3 regions of the Achromobacter sp. KK8 genome follow, and region 3 is predicted to be linked to each of the others. Evidence: predicted binding sites of a transcription regulator. Region 3 holds the regulator's gene; each other region holds the start of a gene.

Region 1 (6,083 bases), 930 kb from region 3:
CACCATCAGGAAAGTCTCGGAGGAAATCTCGAAGCGTTCCAGCGAATCCAGGAAGTCGCCGATCCAGCTCGGCGCCCAGCCATGGACGTGCACGATGATGCCCAGCAGGCAGCCGACGATTGCCAGCAGCACCGAATAGGGCAGCTTGAGGCGCCCGGCCAGCGGCGGCATGAAGCACACCAGGGTCAACAGCCCGGCCAGGCCGAATACGAGAAAACCTACATCCATGGATAGCGCCGCGTTCCGATCGTGAAGCTTGTGAGAAGTTTCACAAGAATAGCGGGTTTTCCTGTCGATTCCGGCGAACAGATCGTTCGGCCGCACGTTTCGTTACCCTGGCCGGCGCGGGCGATACGCGCCCGGGCGTGTTTTTTCGGTAAGGTAGGAGCCGTGCAGAAACTTCGCAGGAGCCGTACTTGGTACGCGTCCACTCCCTGGCACGGCGCAATGACGCGCCCGCCATGCTGGTCCAATTGACGGATTGCCATCTTTTCGGCGAGCCGGAAACCGTGATGCTTGGCGTCAATACCGACGCCAGCCTGCGCGCCGTGCTGCGGCAGATCGAGGCCGACGGCAAACGCCCCGACCTGCTGCTGGCCACCGGCGATTTGTCCCAGGACGGCGAGCCCGCCGCCTATCGACGCCTGGCCGCCATGCTCGGCGCCGCCCCGGCGCTGGACGGCGCCCGCATCCGTTGCCTGCCCGGCAACCACGACCTGCCATCCGCGCTGCGCCAGGAACTGCCCGAATGGTCGACGCCGGTGACCGACGTCGGCGCATGGCGCGTGATCTCGCTGGACACCACCGTGCCGGGCTCGAACGCCGGCCACCTGCCCGACAGCCAACTGGATCTGCTGGAGGCCGCGCTGGCCGAGGCGCCCGGGCGCCACACACTGCTGGCCATGCACCACAACCCGATGCAGATCGACAACCACTGGCACGACTCGATGATGATCGACAATCCCCAGGCGCTGTTCAAGTTGCTGACGCGCTGGCCGCAGGTGCGGGTACTGCTGTGGGGCCACGTGCATCACGAGTTCGACCGCCGCCGCCACAACCTGCGCATGCTGGCCACGCCTTCCACCTGCTTCCAGTTCAGCATCCGCGATGGCAAGCACGTGGTCGACAACCTCGCGCCCGGCTACCGCTGGATCAAACTCTACCAGGACGGCTCCATGGCCACCGGCGTGCGGCGCGTGCAGGACGCGCTGTGGCACACGGGCGCCCAGCCCGGTCCGGACAGCGCGCGGGCGGCCTGAGAGCCGGCGGCCTGACAACCCCACAACGCTTTGGCAGCGCGGCCGCCTGCTACGTCACGCGTTTGGCGCGCGCAATAAAAAACGGGGCACCATATGCGTGGTGCCCCGCAAGCATCCGTCTCATAGGGGAGGGGAAAGAGGAGAAGCCGAGACGGATGACAAGACTGCCAACCAAAGTTCGCGGTCTACGTGAAGTTAGGCGGGGCGAGCTTCATTAAGTTTCTGAAATCGCCCGTTATTTCGCAGCGAATTTGTATCAATTTATTGGTGCGCCGCGACCATCGCCGCGGCGTCCCCCTCCCGCCGGCGCGCACGACCGTCGACGCAAAGCAAAAGGGCCGCGAATCGCGGCCCTTTGCATGGGTACGGCGGGAAGCAGGCAGCAATCAGGCAGCCAGGTTGCCGCGCATCTTCTTCAACGCCGCGGCCTCGATCTGGCGGATGCGTTCGGCCGACACGCCGAATTCCTGCGCCAGTTCGTGCAACGTGGCGCCGCCGTCGTCCTGCAGCCAGCGGGCTTCGACGATGCGACGCGAACGCGGATCCAGCGCTTCCAGCGCGCTGGACAGCCCCGAGCTCTGCAACTGGTCGCGGGCGGCGCGTTCCAGCACGCGGGTCGGCTCCTGGCGGCCCTCGTCGGACAGGTAGGCGATGGGCGCGTAGCTGTCGTCATCGTCGTCCTGGTTCTCGAGCGACATGTCGCGGCCCGACAGGCGCACTTCCATTTCGCTGACGTCTTCGCGGCGCACGTTCAGTTCGCGGGCGATGTGATCGACCTGCTCGGGATCCAGCGTCTGTCCGTCCGGGCGCATGCTGCGCAGGTTGAAGAACAGCTTGCGCTGGGCCTTGGTGGTGGCCACCTTTACCAGGCGCCAGTTGCGGATGATGTATTCGTGGATCTCGGCCTTGATCCAGTGCACGGCGAACGACACCAGGCGCACGCCGCGCTCGGGGTCGAAACGCTTGACGGCCTTCATCAGGCCGACATTGCCTTCCTGGATCAGGTCGGCATGGGGCAAGCCATAACCCAGGTACTGGCGCGCCACCGACACCACCAGGCGCAGGTGCGACAGCACCAGCTCGCGCGCGGCGCCCAGGTCTTCGCTGTCGCGCAGGCGGCGGCCGAGTTCGGTTTCGCGTTCGGCCGACAGGACCGGCAGGCGGTTCACGGCCGAGATGTAGGCATCGATCGTGCCGAGTGCGCCCGGATTGGCGATGGCCAACGCCAGGGCGTTGCCGGACGTGGCCAACGAGGTACTGGGTTGCTTCATTGCGGCGGTCTCCGGAATGCAAAGGGGTAAAGACATGGATTCGATGTTAGCACTCTAGTAAAGGGAGTGCTAATTCGACTATTGCGGCGCGTCAAAGTTTCCCTTTTATAGGGCGTCCCCAATTTTAATTTGCCTGTCTTGCCCCCGGCGGCGGCCGGCTTTGTGTCATGGGGGCCGGGGCGCGCGTCGCGACCGGCGGGCCGGACGCCTACCAGCCCAGGCGCTTCAAGCCGGCGGCGGTGGCCTCGCCGTCCGGCCGCACGAACAAGGCGCCGCGCGGATCCATGTAGACCTGGTAGGTCGCGCCGTCGAACAACGGCATGTAGGCCGCGCTGCCGAATTGGACATCAACGAAGGGAAACCAGTTCGGAAAGCTCTGCTTGAGCGAACCCAGGTCCGGCGCAGGCCAGTCGTCCAGGGCGTGGACCGAGCGGGTGGCCGAGGCCTCGCGCGCCGCATCGCTATATCGGCCGGACAGGCGTTCCAGGCGATACAACGGCGGCAGGCCAGCCATCAGCGCCGGCAGTTTCCAGCGCACCACGCGGGCGTCGATCTGCCACTGGTCGCCATAGAGCACATACCGCTTGGCGCCCACGCCCGGCGCGGTGGCGCTGACCTGGAACTGGCCCTCGGCCTGCTGGCGCACCTCGATGCGCGCCACCGGCTCGTCGGTGGTCAGGCGGAAGAACTGCACCAGCGACAGGGCCAGCAGCCCCGAGACGCCACCCAGCAACAGCAGCATCAGGCCAAACAGGCGGCGCACGGGCCGGAACTGGAAGGCGCGCCGGCCGCGCTCATCGCGCGGACCGCCCCGGCCCAGCAGCATCGCCATGCCCGGCAGGAAAAGGACCACCGCGGCCAGCAGGATCCAGACGAAGGGAGCGATTCCGTTGATCAAATCAGGCGATCCTATGCATAGAGCGCCGCGGCCGGGCGTCGGATGCCGGGCGCCCCGGGCCTGTCTCGGCAGGCCGCCCAGTATAGAAGCGGGGCGTCAGGCCGCCGGTTTTCCAAGCCGCTCGACGTGAAACCGGATGTGATCCTCGATGAACGTGGAGATGAAGTAATAGCCGTGGTCGTAACCTTCCTGGCGGCGCAGTTCCAGCAGCTGCCCGGCGGTGGCGCAGGCGGCCTCGAATACCTCGGGATACAACTGCTCGGCCAGGAACTGGTCGGCCGTGCCCTGATCGATCAGGATGCCCGCGGGAAACGGCTGGCGCAAGCCGCGCATCAGCGCCGAGGCATCGTAGGCGGCCCAGTCGTCGGGATTCTCGCCCAGGTAGGCGCCGAACGCCTTCTTGCCCCAGGGGCACAGGCTGGGCGCCGCGATCGGGGCAAAGGCCGAGACCGAACGGAACTGACCAGGGTTGCGCAGCGCCAGCACCAGGGCGCCATGGCCGCCCATCGAGTGCCCGAAGATGCCGACGCGCGCGGCGTCGCCGGGCAGCGCGCTGGTGACGATGGCGTGCAATTCACGCGTCACGTAGCTGTCCATGCGGTAATGGGCGCGCCAGGGGCCGGTGGTGGCGTCCAGATAGAAGCCGGCGCCGGTGCCCAGGTCCCAGCTTTCGTCCTCGCCGGGCACGTTGGCGCCCCGCGGGCTGGTATCCGGTGCCACCAGCATCACGCCCAGCTCGGCGGCCAGGCGCTGGGCGCCGGCCTTGATCATGAAGGTTTCCTCGGTGCAGGTCAGGCCGGCCAGGTAGAACAGCACCGGCACCGGCCCCTGCTCGGCCTGGGGCGGGACGAAGACGGAAAAACGCATCGGCAGGCCGATCTCGGCCGACTCATGGCGGTAATAGCGCTGCGAACCGCCAAAACAGCGATGCTGGGAAATGAGTTCCAGGGCGGCGGGCATGGCAGCGGTCTCCGGGTCTGAGGCTGAACAAAATTCGGGCGGGATTAGGGTATATCCACGGTACGACGATCCGTCGCCGAATGTTAACCTGCCCGAAACACGGAGTCCTTCCCACAAAAAGTATCGATTCCGTGCCCATATTGTGATCGCGGGACTTGACCAGCGACCACCGTGGCACTATTTATATACGTGAGAGAAGACAACCCGTTCTTCTGGAAGCGCAAGCCCTGACACTATGGCCCGTCTGCCCCGTCTGTACGCCCCTGGGCTGCCCCAACTGGTGCAGGCCAACTTCATTCAGCCATTGGCGGCGCCGTCCCAGCCCGCCCCGGCCGATATCCTCAACCAGCTTGCCGCGTGGCTGGGCGAATCCGCCCAGCGTCATCGTGTGTCGGTGCACGGCTGGCTGCTTGCCAACGATCGCATCCTGCTGCTGGCCACGCCCGCCGACGAGGAAGGCCTGCCGCGCCTGATGCAGACGCTGGGCCGCAACCTGGCCGCGCGCCTGCGCGGCGGCCGGGTGTTCGCCGGCCGCTACCGCTCGGCCCTGCTCGAGCCCGGCGCCTGGGTGCTGCCGGCGCTGGTGTGGCTGGAAACCTATCCGGTGCGCAGCGGCGCCTCGCAAGATCCCGATTCCTGGCCGTGGTCGTCGGCTTCCAGCCACACCGGCAACACCACCGCCGCCCCGGCGCAGTGGCAGTCCGATCATGCCGACTACTGGGCCTGCGGCAACACGCCGTTCGACCGCCAGGCCAATTACCGCAAACGTCTGCAGGACGGCCTGTCGCGCGAGGAAACCCAGCGCATCGACCAGGCGGTCTCCGGCCAATGGGCGCTGGGCGGCCCGAGTTTCATCGCCAGCCTGGCGCATACCGCCAGCCGCCGCGTGGCGCCAGGCCAGCGCGGACGCCCGCGCAAGAAGCCGGCCGCGCCGGCCGCCGTCGATGCCGACCCGGCCGCGTCCACGCCACCGGCCTCGCCGCCGGCTCCCACCGGCCACGGACCGGGTTCCGGCAACGGCGGCGGTTCCACTTCCTGACACAGCGCCTTCGGGCGCTTTTTCATGGCCGTTTCGGGACGCACCGACCGACGGCGGCCTGCGCTTGCTCGCCACCGGTCGGTACGCGGCCAAAAAACATCACAATAAACAGGGACGTACCATCGCGGAAACAAGGGGTAATCCACCCTGGCGTCCCCCCTTGCGAAAGGTGCACCCTGGGAAGCCTTGTCTGACGCGCCTGTTGATGCGTCACCATATTAATGCTCTACGACGGTGCATCATTTTAATTGGGGTCGCTCCCCTTATATTCTTATTGCACCCTACTACGCGCGGGGGTATTGTCCGTTCCTGCACTGCAACATTGGAACGCAGTCTTTACTGCGGAGCGCGCCATGCCCCACACCACCCCGAACGATTCCTGTCCCACCCCCAAGGCGACCCCGATCGATGCCAGCCGCATCGGTCTGCCGCCCGCCCAGGGCCTGTACCACCCCAAGAACGAACATGACGCCTGTGGCGTGGGCTTCGTGGCGCACATCAAGGGCAAGAAAAGCCACGCCATCATCCAGCAGGGCCTGAAGATCCTGGAGAACCTCGATCACCGCGGCGCGGTGGGCGCGGACAAGCTGATGGGCGACGGCGCCGGCATCCTGATCCAGATTCCCGACACGCTCTACCGCGACGAGTTCGCCCAG
Region 2 (6,083 bases), 2.0 Mb from region 3:
ATCATCGTCAAATTCGCAAATAGGGTTTTTCCCGACTAAGTACTTCGTTCGGGAACTTCACGTGGTCGGATTGCTGTCTCAAAGATGTCTCTCTGAGACTAGAGAAATGGACAGCCATCGCGTTGGGGGGTCACGATCGTCGCGCGGTGGATGGCCCGCGTAACCGCGACGCGCAGTGCCAGCCGCGACTGCGCGATGCGCCTAGAGTCAGCGTTGACAGCCAAGATGCGCCCGGAAAACGAGCCCTCGTAGATGACGACCTCGTCAAACTCCTTCCCCTTGGCCTTGTGGATCGTCATCAAATTCAGCCCGCGCCAATCCTTCTGCGTGGCGGCGAAATGCTCCTGTAGCATGGCCTCGCGAAGTGCCGACTCTGCGTCTGCATAGTCGCCCCGCGTCCGCCACATTTCACTTAGCGCAGTGCGCAGCGCGGAGCCCCTGTGCAGCAGGCGAAGAAAACGCGCGTCCTCGGCCACCCGGGCCACTTGGGGAGAGGTGGACGTGGCGATCAGTTCCTGCATACCAGTCCAGTCTTCCTCTGGATTTCCTGAGAGCCTGAGATCCGCTCGTACGGCTGCGATTCTCTGGCATTCCTCGATGATAAGCACCCTGTTCTTTCCCCGGATCTTTCCCGTCGACATATAAGTACCGATCGCGCCAGCGAGATCCATCTCCGCCTGCGCAGGAGCCTTATTGCCCCCACGGCCACGGATGTGAGTGTGCAGCGTGGCGACTAGGCGCGACACCAGCTCCGCTGAAGGCCCCCCTCCCAGCAGCACGGCGATGACGTTCGCAGCCAAGGACGGCGACTCCGCGTCCATCGCCACATCGTGCCGGAGCGCGGGCAGTCCGTCCATGTCCGAAGAAAGGTACTGCGAGAACTGCAGCATGAACGCCTTTGATGGCACAAGTACGGACACTGAGGCGTTCGGCTGGTTGCGCAAGCGCCTGAGTGCGGCCAGCACCTCCGCCTTCGCCCTGAAGTGCGGGCTCTGATTCCTCCGGAAGCCGTAGCGCACGATCCTCACATGCGTGTACTCCCTGCCACGGTTCCGGTCAGCCAACAAATCGTTGCCGAAGACCGTTATGTCTGTCCCGCTGCTTCGATGGTTCTCACCCGAGAAATCGAAGCTTGACGGCTGGAACGCCTCGACAAAATCCCCCAAACGACGTGGATCGGCGCCCCGGAATTCATAAATGCGTTGGTCGGGGTCACCGAGCGCGATCAGTCGACTATGTCGGCCCAACTGGTGGATGAGCGCCCACTCATCGGCATTGGTGTCCTGGAACTCGTCAAGGATCACCTCTGGATATGAGTCGCAATAGATTCTCGCCAACCGGTCACTGCGCTGAAAGAGCTGTGCGACTAGTCGAGCGAACAGGTCGAAATGCAGCCGTCCTTCCTCTTCGAACAGGCGCAGCATCTCCTGCTCGCGGACGCTGGCGTCTATGTCAGCAAAGTGGGCCGCTGCCTCCGGTGGCGGCAGAAGGGTGATGCCCCTAGCGGCGTTCAACAGGTAACCGTGGCTCCGCAGGATGCTCCAGGCGAATCCGTGGTACGTGTTTATCTCGAGGTGCTGAAGCTCATCCGGTGAGATGAGCTCTGCCGCCTTCTCAAGGATGCGCGCGACTGTTGGCCTTGCAAAGCTCAGGAATAGAACCTTCTGGCCCGGCTTCAACGTTCCGCTAGCAATCTGCTGCTGGGCTTTGATGAGCGCCACGTGGGTCTTGCCTGCCCCCGGACCAGCAAGGGCCAATGCGTGTCCGGGGCACACTAAGAACGCGAGCTTCTGCGGACTCATGACCATAGACGTCAGGCTGAGGTAGGTTCGATGGACGGTGTAGGTGGCTCTGGAGGCGGAGGCTCAATGACACGGAATATGCCATGTAGGCAACTGGCGATATATTCGGGCGTCTCTTGCCAACCAGAGCAACACGCCAGCAGATCGGCCGCCTGACCGCTACCCTTGCCCCAGGCGAAGTACTCCGACAGCGCATCCCTCAACGTCGGCAGATCGGACTCTGCACTGGGGGTCAGGTGAATCAAGTGCTGTGGCCACTCGCCGTCCGCCACCACGCCCAGCGCATAACGCCGAATCGCGTCTTCGCTGGTACCCTGCAGCACCAGGGACTCGAATCCTTTCATGGGTGATTCGTACGGGTGGTCGACAGCAGCACGAATGAGCGCGATTTGTACCTCATCCTGCTTGTCGAAAACCGCGAAGACAGTCTTGCCTAGAGTCCTAAAGAAGTTGCCAAGCGGCGCGACCTGAGAATCCGTCTTGGCATCGATAACCGCTACGCCAAGCGCCTCAAGCGATTTGAAGTACTGTGGCTCGGCCTGGCTGAGCGTACGCGCGGCCGCCGGCAGCGCGTCGAACTCCGTGCGTCCCTCAACGATGAGAACGTACTTAGCAAGCAGTGCCTCGCAGAAGCGCGCCCGAAACTCCGCCTTGTAGGCCTTCGGCTTGATCGTTGGCGGCAAGCTGGCGGAAACCGAGGTCATCACGCCCCTCGAGCGCTTGAGCACCTTGATCTGCCCTGGCTCGAACTCCTCGAGCACGTATGGGGAGTGCGATGTGAAGAGGGCCTGCGCCGACTTCTCACGCACGCTGCTGACGATGCGCTTCTGGGTGTGCGGAGGCAGCGCCGTCTCGGGCTCCTCCATGGCAAAGATGACGTTCTGCTTGAGTTCGGCGATGATAGACAGTAGCGCGAGCACCAACGTATTGATGGTGCCCGTGCCCTGGTGCTGGTACGGAGCCGCGTAGGTGCTGCCATCCGGGCGCTTCGCGCCTGTACCCATAAAGACCGTCAATGTTCGGCGCAGGGTTTCGCGCGTGAGATCCGAGACGCGCATGTGCGGATCCTCTGCCCAGTCAGACGGGACGAATCTTTTAATCGAGTCTTGCACCTCGGACAGCAGCGCGGTGACGCCGAGCTCGGGCTTCTCTGCCACCGGCAAGATGCGCAGTGAACGCAACAACTCCTCCCACATTTTGAGGCGCGAGTCCTGAAGCCGCAGAATCACATCGAGCAACGAGCCGCGCTCCAAGCTGAGTGCTCGAGAGCCAGTGCGCACCGTTCGTAGGTAGAGGAAGCCGCACTTGCGCTTGTCGGAGGCGCGGAACGTCTGGTACTCAGCGGCACCAATTGGGGCGGGAAGCGCGAAGAAAGTGTTGCCCAGGAAGTCGTCTTCCGCTGTGTCGTACGCTCCGCGGAAGAACACGCGTAGTGCAGGGCCGACTCCGACGGCGTCGGTCTTCTCGGCCGGCGGACCGCCCACTAGCGTCTCCGCTTTTGTGTCCCACCATTCCAAATGCTCGCGGAAGTGCCGCAGCTGCTCATCATTGAGGTCCGCGACGATGACTTCGACGAACAGCGGGTTCGGCTGCCCGTCGGCACTGAGATACTGGCCTGCATAGAAGTCGTGCTCGTCCACAACCGGGCGACGGGATAGCCGCTCTGGTCCCAGCACCAGATCAATCGCCTCCAGCAGCGTAGATTTCCCCACGTTGTTGTCGCCAACGAGCACGCTGTGTCCGTCGAAATGAACCGTGCCCTCCGCGATCCCGCGGAAGTTCGCGATTCTGACCTGGACAATCTTCATAAGGCCATCTCCGTGTATCTCGCGGGTGCGAACACTTACACATATACACACTCTGCCACAACGGAGCAAGAGGCAGCCCACTACCGTCGTCGCGGCTGTGCGGACACACGTGCACGGTCATGAAAGGAGCACCCGGCTATTTTCCAAACAGCCGCCACACCCGCATCCCCCTGCATCCGCGATTGGGCCCGTGCAGCTTAAAACTGGCATCGTGACACCTGCCCTATAGGCAAGACAGTGCGCCCTTGGTCGCGCGAGTTCAAATCCGCCAAGTTGAGCGAACTTTTCGCCCCGAATCTCAAGTTGAGTGAACCATTTCCTGCCGCCTACCAACTTCGATGGACCAAAGTGCTCTTTAGGCCCGGAGCGACGAGAAGAACCTGCGAAGCTATTTTCGGCATGAAATTCCCAAAGCTCCGCCACAGACCGCGCACCGTCACGATCTACACATTTGTTACACCCCAACTTCGGCGAACCAAATCTCAAGTTGAACGAAATTCGACATCAGCTCAACCCGCCAAAAAAAGGGACGCACCATAAGGAGCATGGCCGCCCGCCCCATATGTAACAGCCACCGCTCTCCCCCTTGAACCCCGGAACATCATCCCTATAATTAGCACTCGACTCCGGTGAGTGCTAACAGTCCTCCCGGGCCCAACCGATCATTCACTTTCTTCTTTAGTAACAGGAGTTCCTCATGGCCTTGCGTCCCCTGGGCGATCGCGTGATCGTCAAACGCCTCGAAAACGAGCGCAAGACTGCGTCGGGCATCGTCATCCCCGACAGCGCCGCTGAAAAGCCCGACCAGGGTGAAGTCGTGGCCGTCGGCCCCGGCAAGAAGACCGAAGACGGCAAGATCCTGCCGGTCGACCTGAAGGCTGGCGACAAGGTTCTGTTCGGCAAGTACGCCGGCCAGGCCGTCAAGGTCGATGGCGAAGAGCTGCTCGTCATCCGCGAGGACGAAATCCTCGCCGTGGTCCAGTAAACCCTGCCTCAAACGAATTTTCGAAGGAAGCTAACAAATGGCTGCCAAGCAAGTACTGTTCGGTGACGACGCCCGCGTGCGCATCGTCCGTGGCGTGAATGTCCTCGCCAATGCCGTCAAGACCACCCTGGGCCCCAAGGGTCGCAACGTCGTGCTGGAGCGCTCGTTCGGCGCCCCGACCGTGACCAAGGACGGCGTCTCCGTCGCCAAGGAAATCGAACTGAAGGACAAGTTCGAGAACATCGGCGCCCAGCTGGTCAAGGACGTCGCCTCCAAGACCTCCGACAACGCCGGTGACGGCACCACCACCGCCACCGTGCTGGCCCAGGCCATCGTTCAGGAAGGCCTGAAGTACGTTGCCGCCGGTTTCAACCCGATCGACCTGAAGCGCGGCATCGACAAGGCCGTCGCCGCCGCCGTCGCCGAACTGAAGAAGCAATCCAAGCCGGTCACGACCAGCAAGGAAATCGCCCAGGTCGGCTCGATCTCGGCCAACAGCGATTCCTCGATCGGCCAGATCATCGCTGACGCGATGGACAAGGTCGGCAAGGAAGGCGTCATCACCGTCGAAGACGGCAAGTCGCTGGAAAACGAGCTGGACGTCGTCGAAGGCATGCAATTCGACCGCGGCTACCTGTCGCCCTACTTCATCAACAGCCCGGAAAAGCAAGTCGCCGCGCTGGAAGACCCGTTCGTCCTGATCTTCGACAAGAAGATCAGCAACATCCGTGACCTGCTGCCGGTGCTGGAACAAGTCGCCAAGTCGAGCCGTCCGCTGCTGATCATCGCCGAAGACGTCGAGGGCGAAGCCCTGGCGACCCTGGTGGTCAACAACATCCGTGGCATCCTGAAGACCACCGCCGTCAAGGCGCCTGGCTTCGGCGACCGCCGCAAGGCCATGCTGGAAGACATCGCCATCCTGACGGGCGGCACGGTGATCTCCGAAGAAACCGGCATGTCGCTGGAAAAGGCCACCCTGGCCGAGCTGGGTCAAGCCAAGCGCATCGAAGTGGGCAAGGAAAACACCACGATCATCGACGGCGCTGGCGACAGCAAGTCGATCGAAGCGCGCGTCAAGCAGATCCGCATCCAGATCGAAGAAGCCACTTCCGACTACGACCGTGAAAAGCTGCAAGAACGCGTGGCCAAGCTGGCCGGCGGCGTTGCCGTGATTCGCGTTGGCGCTGCCACCGAAGTCGAAATGAAGGAAAAGAAGGCTCGCGTCGAAGACGCCCTGCACGCCACGCGCGCTGCGGTGGAAGAAGGCGTTGTGGCCGGCGGCGGCGTGGCCCTGCTGCGCGCCAAGCAAGCCATCACCGACCTGAAGGGCGACACGCCTGACCAGAACGCCGGCATCAAGCTGATCCTGCGCGCTGTCGAAGAGCCGCTGCGCACCATCGTCACCAACGCCGGCGAAGAAGCCAGCGTGGTGGTCAACACCGTGCTGCAAGGCAAGGGCAACTACGGCTACAACGCCGCGACCGGCGA
Region 3 (6,083 bases):
CGCCGCCCGCTCAGCCTTGGCCGGCGGACACCACTACCAGCGCCGGGCGCAGCGTGCGATCGGCGATGACGTAGCCTTTCTGCAGCAGTTGCACCACCGTGTTGGCGGGCTGCTCGGCGGGAATCGACGAAATGGCCTGGTGCAGGTGCGGATCGAACTTGTCGCCCTGGACCGGCGCGATTTCCTTGAGCAGGTTGCGCTCGAAGGCGGCGGCCAGCTGCTTGAGCGTCACTTCGACGCCTTCGCGCAGCGTGTCCACGGTCTGGTCGGCCTGGGCCAGCGCGGCCTCCAGGCTGTCCTTGACCGGCACCAGGCTTTCCGCGAACGACTCGATGCCGAACTTGCGCGCCTTGGACACTTCTTCCTGGGCGCGGCGGCGCACGTTCTCGGCTTCGGCGCGCACGCGCAGAAGCTGGTCCTGCTGCTCATTGACGGTAGCCTGGGCCGCGTCCAGCTGGGCGCGCAACTCGTTCAGCTCGGCCTGCGCGGCGTCCTGGGCGGCGGGGGCCGCATCGGCGTCATCGCCGAATCCGGGCGTCTGATCTACAGGCTCGTTGGGTGCCGTCATGGGGAATCCTCCAAAAAGAATGGCTTTCGCAGACATGAATGGGGGCCAATACCCCTATTTCAAGCCCGGGAAAGCAAATATTCCCCGTCGCGGACCACCCTTGGGACGGGGCGGAATCCACGGCAAAAAGCCCGCCGTTTTCCTGGAGCCCCTCCAGACGCCCAGGATCAGGGGGCAAAATGCCCGTCCGGCCCGGTCAACGACAGGTCATTTCTTGCCCGGCTGGGCCGGGGCCGGCGCGTCGCTGGCGGGAAAGGTGTCTTTCAGGGCCCGGTCGACGGCAGGGTCGTCGTCGGGTTCCGGGTTGATGGCGATCGGGTCGCTTGCGGGGAAGGTCTCGGCCAGCGCCTCGTCCAGCTCGTGTTCGACCTGATCCTCGTCCACCGGGGTGCTGACGTTCCCCTTTTTCACAATCTTGCCCGTCTTGGGATCATGGTGCATGCGCCCTCTCCTTCAAGTCCGTGAATGCGTGGGCCACCCCTGCAAGTGCCGTTCCACCAGAGTGGCCAACCCTGCGATCCAGGCCGGATCGTCGTTCAGCGCCGGAATGTAACGGAATTGCCTGCCGCCCGCGCCAAGAAAGGCGTCGCGGCACTCCAGGCTGATCTCTTCCAGGGTTTCCAGACAGTCTGCCACAAATCCCGGACACACCACATCCACCTCGGTCACACCCGAGGCGGCCAGCGCCTTGAGGGTGGGTTCGGTATAGGGCTCGAGCCAGCGGGCGGTGCCGAAGCGGCTCTGGAAGGTCACTTCGATCTGCTCGCGCGGCAGCGAGAGGCGCTGCGAGAGCAGCCGCGCGGTTTCCATGCAGTCGCGGTAATACGGATCGCCCAGCTCGATGGAATAACGCGGCAATCCGTGGAAACTCATGACCAGTTTCTGCGGCTTGCCGTGCTCGCGCCAATGCGCCTCGATGCTGGCGGCCAGCGGATCCAGGTAGAGGGGTTCCTGGTGGAAGCGCTTGATGAAGCGCATTTCCGGCTGGTCGCGCAGCCGGGCCGCATGGCGCGTGACGGCATCGACCACGGTGGCGGTGGTGCTGGCGGCATACTGCGGGTACAGCGGCACGGTCAGGATGCGTTCGCATCCTTGCGCCCGCAAGCGCGAGATGGCGTCGGGGATCGAGGGATTGCCGTAGCGCATGCCCAGCTCGACCACCGCCTCGACGCCGGCGGCGCTCAAGGCCGCCTGCACGCCTTCGGCCTGGCGGCGGCTGTAGACCATCAGCGGCGAGCCGTCCTTGAGCCAGACGCCGGCATAGCGCGGCTCCAGTTTCTTGGGACGCAGCGTCAGCACCAGGCCGTGCAGGATCGGCTTCCAGAGATAGCGCGGGATTTCGATCACGCGGGGATCCGACAGGAATTCGCCCAGGTACTTGCGGATGTCCTTCTTGCCAGGGGTGTCCGGCGTGCCAAGGTTCACCAGCAGCACGCCGACCTTGCCTTCGACCCGCGGCGGCGGATCTTCGTTGAAGGGGTCTTCCTGCTCGGCTTCGGGCAGGTAGCGTTCAGGCCAGAGATACTTGAACAGGCGAAGAAACACAAAAACTCCCCTTCCTCCGCCAGGAGGATGTCGGTTCGGGTGGGACTACTGGTTGTGGCTGAGGGCGTTGGACAGCAGGCGCGCCGTGATGTCCACGATCGGGATGACGCGCTCGTAGGCCATGCGGGTCGGGCCGATCACGCCGAGCGTGCCGACCACCTTGCCGTCCACGCCGTAGGGCGCGGTGATGACCGAGACCTCTTCCATCGGCACCAGCTGGGAATCGCCGCCGATGTAGATCTGCACCCCCTGCGCCCGGCTCGACACGTCGAGCAGCTGCAGCAGGTCGGTCTTTTTCTCGAACAGCGAGAACATCTTGCGCAGGCGGTCCATGTCGGACGCGATGTCGGTGACGTCGAGCAGCTTGCGCTCGCCCGAGATGACCACGGCGTCGCCATCCTCGGCCGCTTCGGCGCTGGCCTCGACCGCCGCCTGCATCAGCCGGGAGATGTCTTCGCGCAACTGCGCCAGTTCGGTCGAGAGGGTGCGCCGCACCGCGTCGAAGGACTTGCCGGCGAAATGGACGTTGAAGAAATTGCCCGCCTCCAGCAGTTCGGCCTCGGCGTAGTCGCGCTGCACGAACAGGATGCGGTTCTGCACGTCGCCGTCGGGCGTGACGATGATCAGCAGCACGCGCTTGTCGGACAGGCGGATGAATTCGATCTGGCGAAAGACCTGGGCCCGCTTGGGAGTCAGCACCACGCCGGCGAACTGGGTCAGGTTCGACAGCAGCGCCGCGGCGGCGTTGACCGCGCGGGTGGGTTCGGCCGCCGCCAGCATGTCGCCCATGTTGTGGGGTTCGAGCTGGTAGGACTGCACCGCCAGCAGCGAATCGACGAACATGCGGTAGCCACGGGGCGTGGGAATGCGCCCCGCGGACGTGTGCGGACTGTGGATCAGGCCCAGTTCTTCCAGGTCCGCCATGACGTTGCGGATGGTCGCGGGCGACAGATCGAAAACCTTCGATAGCGTCCGCGAGCCGACTGGTTGCCCATCGGCGATGTAGCGTTCGATCAACGCTTTCAGTAATGCGCGTGCGCGGTCATCCATAGCGGGTATTTTAGGGAATCTTTTCCAATTAAGGCGATTTTTGTCCCGCAAGCCGATATGCGGCCCCATATAATCGGCTAACAGGCCCGATTCCGGACCGATTTCGTTTTTCTGATTCGCCTCGCCACCATGCACTTTCCTACCGTCGCGCTGATCGGCAGATACCAGGACACCGGCCTGGCCACTCCGCTAAGGGCGCTCGCGCACGCGCTCACGCAGGCCGGGCGGCAGGTGCTCGTCGATGCCGACACGGCCCGCAACACCGGCCTCACGGAATACCCGGTCGCCACTTACGAAGAGATCGGCAAGGATGCGTCGCTGGCGGTGGTCATGGGCGGCGACGGCACGGTGCTGGGCGCCGCGCGCCACCTCGCGCCCTACGGCGTGCCGGTGGTCGGCATCAACCACGGCCACCTGGGTTTCATCACCGACATTCCCGTGCAGGACGCGCACGGCGCGCTGACGCGCGTGCTGGAGGGCAACTTCCAGATCGAAGAGCGCATGCTGCTCGAAGGCAGCGCGTGGCGCGGCGACCAGCAGATGTACGCGGCCTCGGCCCTGAACGACGTGGTGCTGAACCGCGCCGGGCGCGGCGGCATGATCGAGGTGCGCGTCGAACTCGACGGCGCCTTCATGTACACGCAACGCGCCGACGGCCTGATCATCGCCACGCCCACCGGCTCGACCGCCTATGCGCTGTCGGCCAACGGCCCGATCCTGCACCCCGGCATGAACGCCATGGTGCTGGTGCCGGTGGCGCCGCAGACCCTGTCCAACCGCCCCATCGTCATTCCCGACAGCGGCGTGCTGAACATGACACTCACCGCCATGGGCCGCGTCGAAGTCGGGGCCAGCGTGCATTTCGACATGCAGACCTGGTCCGACCTGCAGCCCGGCGACCGTATCGTGGTGCAGCGCGCGCCCTACACCATCCGCTTCGTGCATCCGGAAGGCTACAGCTTCTTTTCCACCCTGCGCCGCAAGCTGCACTGGAACCTGATGCCGCAGGCCACCGACAACGTAGAGTAGTAAGCGCCCCGACATGCTGCGCACCCTGCACATCCGCGACTTCGTCATCGTCGAGCAGACCGAGATCCATTTCGGTCCCGGCTTCACCGTCTTCTCCGGCGAGACCGGGGCGGGCAAATCCATCCTCATCGACGCGCTGGCGCTGGCTCTGGGCGAGCGCGGCGACGTCAGCGTGCTGCGCGAAGGCGCCGCCCGCGCCGACATCACCGCCGTCTTCGACACGCCGCCGGCGCTGCGCGCCTGGCTGGCCGAACGCGAGATCGACGCCGACGACGAACTGGCGCTGCGCCGCGTGATCGACGCGCAGGGCCGCAGCCGCGCCTACATCAACGGCACGCCCGCCACGGTGGCGCAATTGCGCGAACTGGGCGACAGCCTGGTCGACATCCACGGCCAGCATGCGCACCAGAGCCTGATGCGCCCGGAAGCCCAGCGCGACCTGCTGGACGCGCATGGCGGCCACGGCGAGCTGCGCCAGGAGGTAGCCCAGGCCTGGAAGCAATGGCGCGCGCTGGCGCGGCAGCTGGAGCTGGCCGAAAAAGACGCCGCGGGCCTGGCGGCGGAACGCGAACGCTTGCAGTGGCAGGTAGATGAGCTCGACCGTCTCGGCCTTGCGCCGGACGAATGGGACGCCCTGCAATCCGAGCACACCCGCCTGTCGCATTCGCAGTCGCTGCTGGACGGCGCCACGCAGATCCTGGACGCACTCGATGGCGAAGGCGACTCCGCCCACCACCGGCTGACCGTGGCCAACCAGCGCATCCAGCAGATGCTGCGGCACGACACCGGCCTGCAGGGCATCTACGACGAACTCGAATCGGCCCGCATCGCCATCAGCGAAGCCGTGTCCGACCTGAACAACTATGTCAGCCGCGTCGATCTCGATCCGCGCCGGCTGGCCGACGTCGAGGCGCGCCTGAGCGCGGTGTTCGAGACGGCGCGCAAGTTCCGCACCGAACCCGAGGCGCTATGCGCCTTGCGCGACAGCCTGCATGCCGAGCTCTCGGCCCTGCAGGCCGCCGCCGACATCGACGCGCTGCGCGCCCAGGCGCAGGCGGCGCAGGCGCAGTACGACGCCGCCGCCGCCAAGCTCACCACGGCGCGCCGCAAGGTCGCCAAGGATCTCGGCAAGCAGGTCACCCAGGCGATGCAGACACTGGCCATGCAGGGTGGCAAGTTCGAACCCACGCTGGCCGCCTCCGCGCCGTCGGCCCACGGTAATGAACACGTCGAATTCCTGGTGGTCGGCCACGCCGGCACCACGCCGCGGCCGTTGGCCAAGGTCGCGTCCGGCGGAGAACTGTCGCGCATCTCGCTGGCGCTGTCGGTCATCGCCAGCCGCGCCGCGCGCGTGCCCACGCTGATCTTCGACGAAGTCGACAGCGGAGTCGGCGGCGCCGTGGCGGAAGCCGTCGGCAAGCTGCTGCGCGAACTGGGCGAGCGCCACCAAGTGCTGTGCGTCACCCACCTGCCGCAAGTCGCTGCCTGCGGCAACAACCAGTTCCTGGTCAGCAAGACCGAATCGCGCGGCACCACCCGCTCGCGCATCGAAGAGCTGGACGACGGCGCCCGGGTCGAGGAAATCGCCCGCATGCTGGGCGGCATCAAGCTCACCGCCACCACCCGCGAGCACGCCCGCGAAATGCTGGCAGGCTTTGGCCGCGCACCGGCCTGAGGCGGTTCAGGCCCGGGCGATCCCCATTCCCCAAGCCGGACTCGGTCCGGGAATAAAAAAAGCCCCTTCTTGGAGAAGGGGCTTTTGCTTTCACTGACTCGCGGCGAGCGCGGCCGCGGTCAGGTCCGACGCGAAAAAGCTCAGCGGCCTTTCAGGCAGCTGCCGCAGATGCCGTACAGCACCATGGCGTGGCTTTCCAGCGCGAAGCCGTTGTCC

The links. Region 3 encodes HrcA, which represses chaperone genes, less so after heat shock. Its sites were predicted from a motif close to TTAGCACTCNNNNNNNNNGAGTGCTAA; they were not measured.
Region 1: the regulator HrcA is predicted to act here: its motif matches at 2,577-2,603, upstream of rpoH (RNA polymerase sigma factor RpoH).
Region 2: the regulator HrcA is predicted to act here: its motif matches at 4,224-4,250, upstream of groES (co-chaperone GroES).

What each region holds. Positions count from the first base shown of each region.
Region 1 is NZ_CM135178.1:1,781,302-1,787,384, reverse strand. Features, by position in the region: gene ACVN9Z_RS08280 (cation:proton antiporter) at 1-228, opposite strand, end outside; gene ACVN9Z_RS08275 (phosphodiesterase) at 417-1,259, shown strand; gene rpoH (RNA polymerase sigma factor RpoH) at 1,646-2,530, opposite strand; gene ACVN9Z_RS08265 (hypothetical protein) at 2,739-3,428, opposite strand; gene fghA (S-formylglutathione hydrolase) at 3,525-4,388, opposite strand; gene ACVN9Z_RS08255 (hypothetical protein) at 4,624-5,427, shown strand; gene ACVN9Z_RS08250 (glutamate synthase-related protein) at 5,781-6,083, shown strand, end outside.
Region 2 is NZ_CM135178.1:681,906-687,988, forward strand. Features, by position in the region: gene ACVN9Z_RS03190 (UvrD-helicase domain-containing protein) at 99-1,808, opposite strand; gene ACVN9Z_RS03195 (ATP-dependent nuclease) at 1,814-3,610, opposite strand; gene groES (co-chaperone GroES) at 4,308-4,595, shown strand; gene groL (chaperonin GroEL) at 4,633-6,083, shown strand, end outside.
Region 3 is NZ_CM135178.1:2,709,882-2,715,964, reverse strand. Features, by position in the region: gene grpE (nucleotide exchange factor GrpE) at 11-568, opposite strand; gene ACVN9Z_RS12635 (hypothetical protein) at 776-1,009, opposite strand; gene hemH (ferrochelatase) at 1,022-2,113, opposite strand; gene hrcA (heat-inducible transcriptional repressor HrcA) at 2,159-3,163, opposite strand; gene ACVN9Z_RS12620 (NAD kinase) at 3,293-4,192, shown strand; gene recN (DNA repair protein RecN) at 4,206-5,867, shown strand; gene fur (ferric iron uptake transcriptional regulator) at 6,008-6,083, opposite strand, start outside.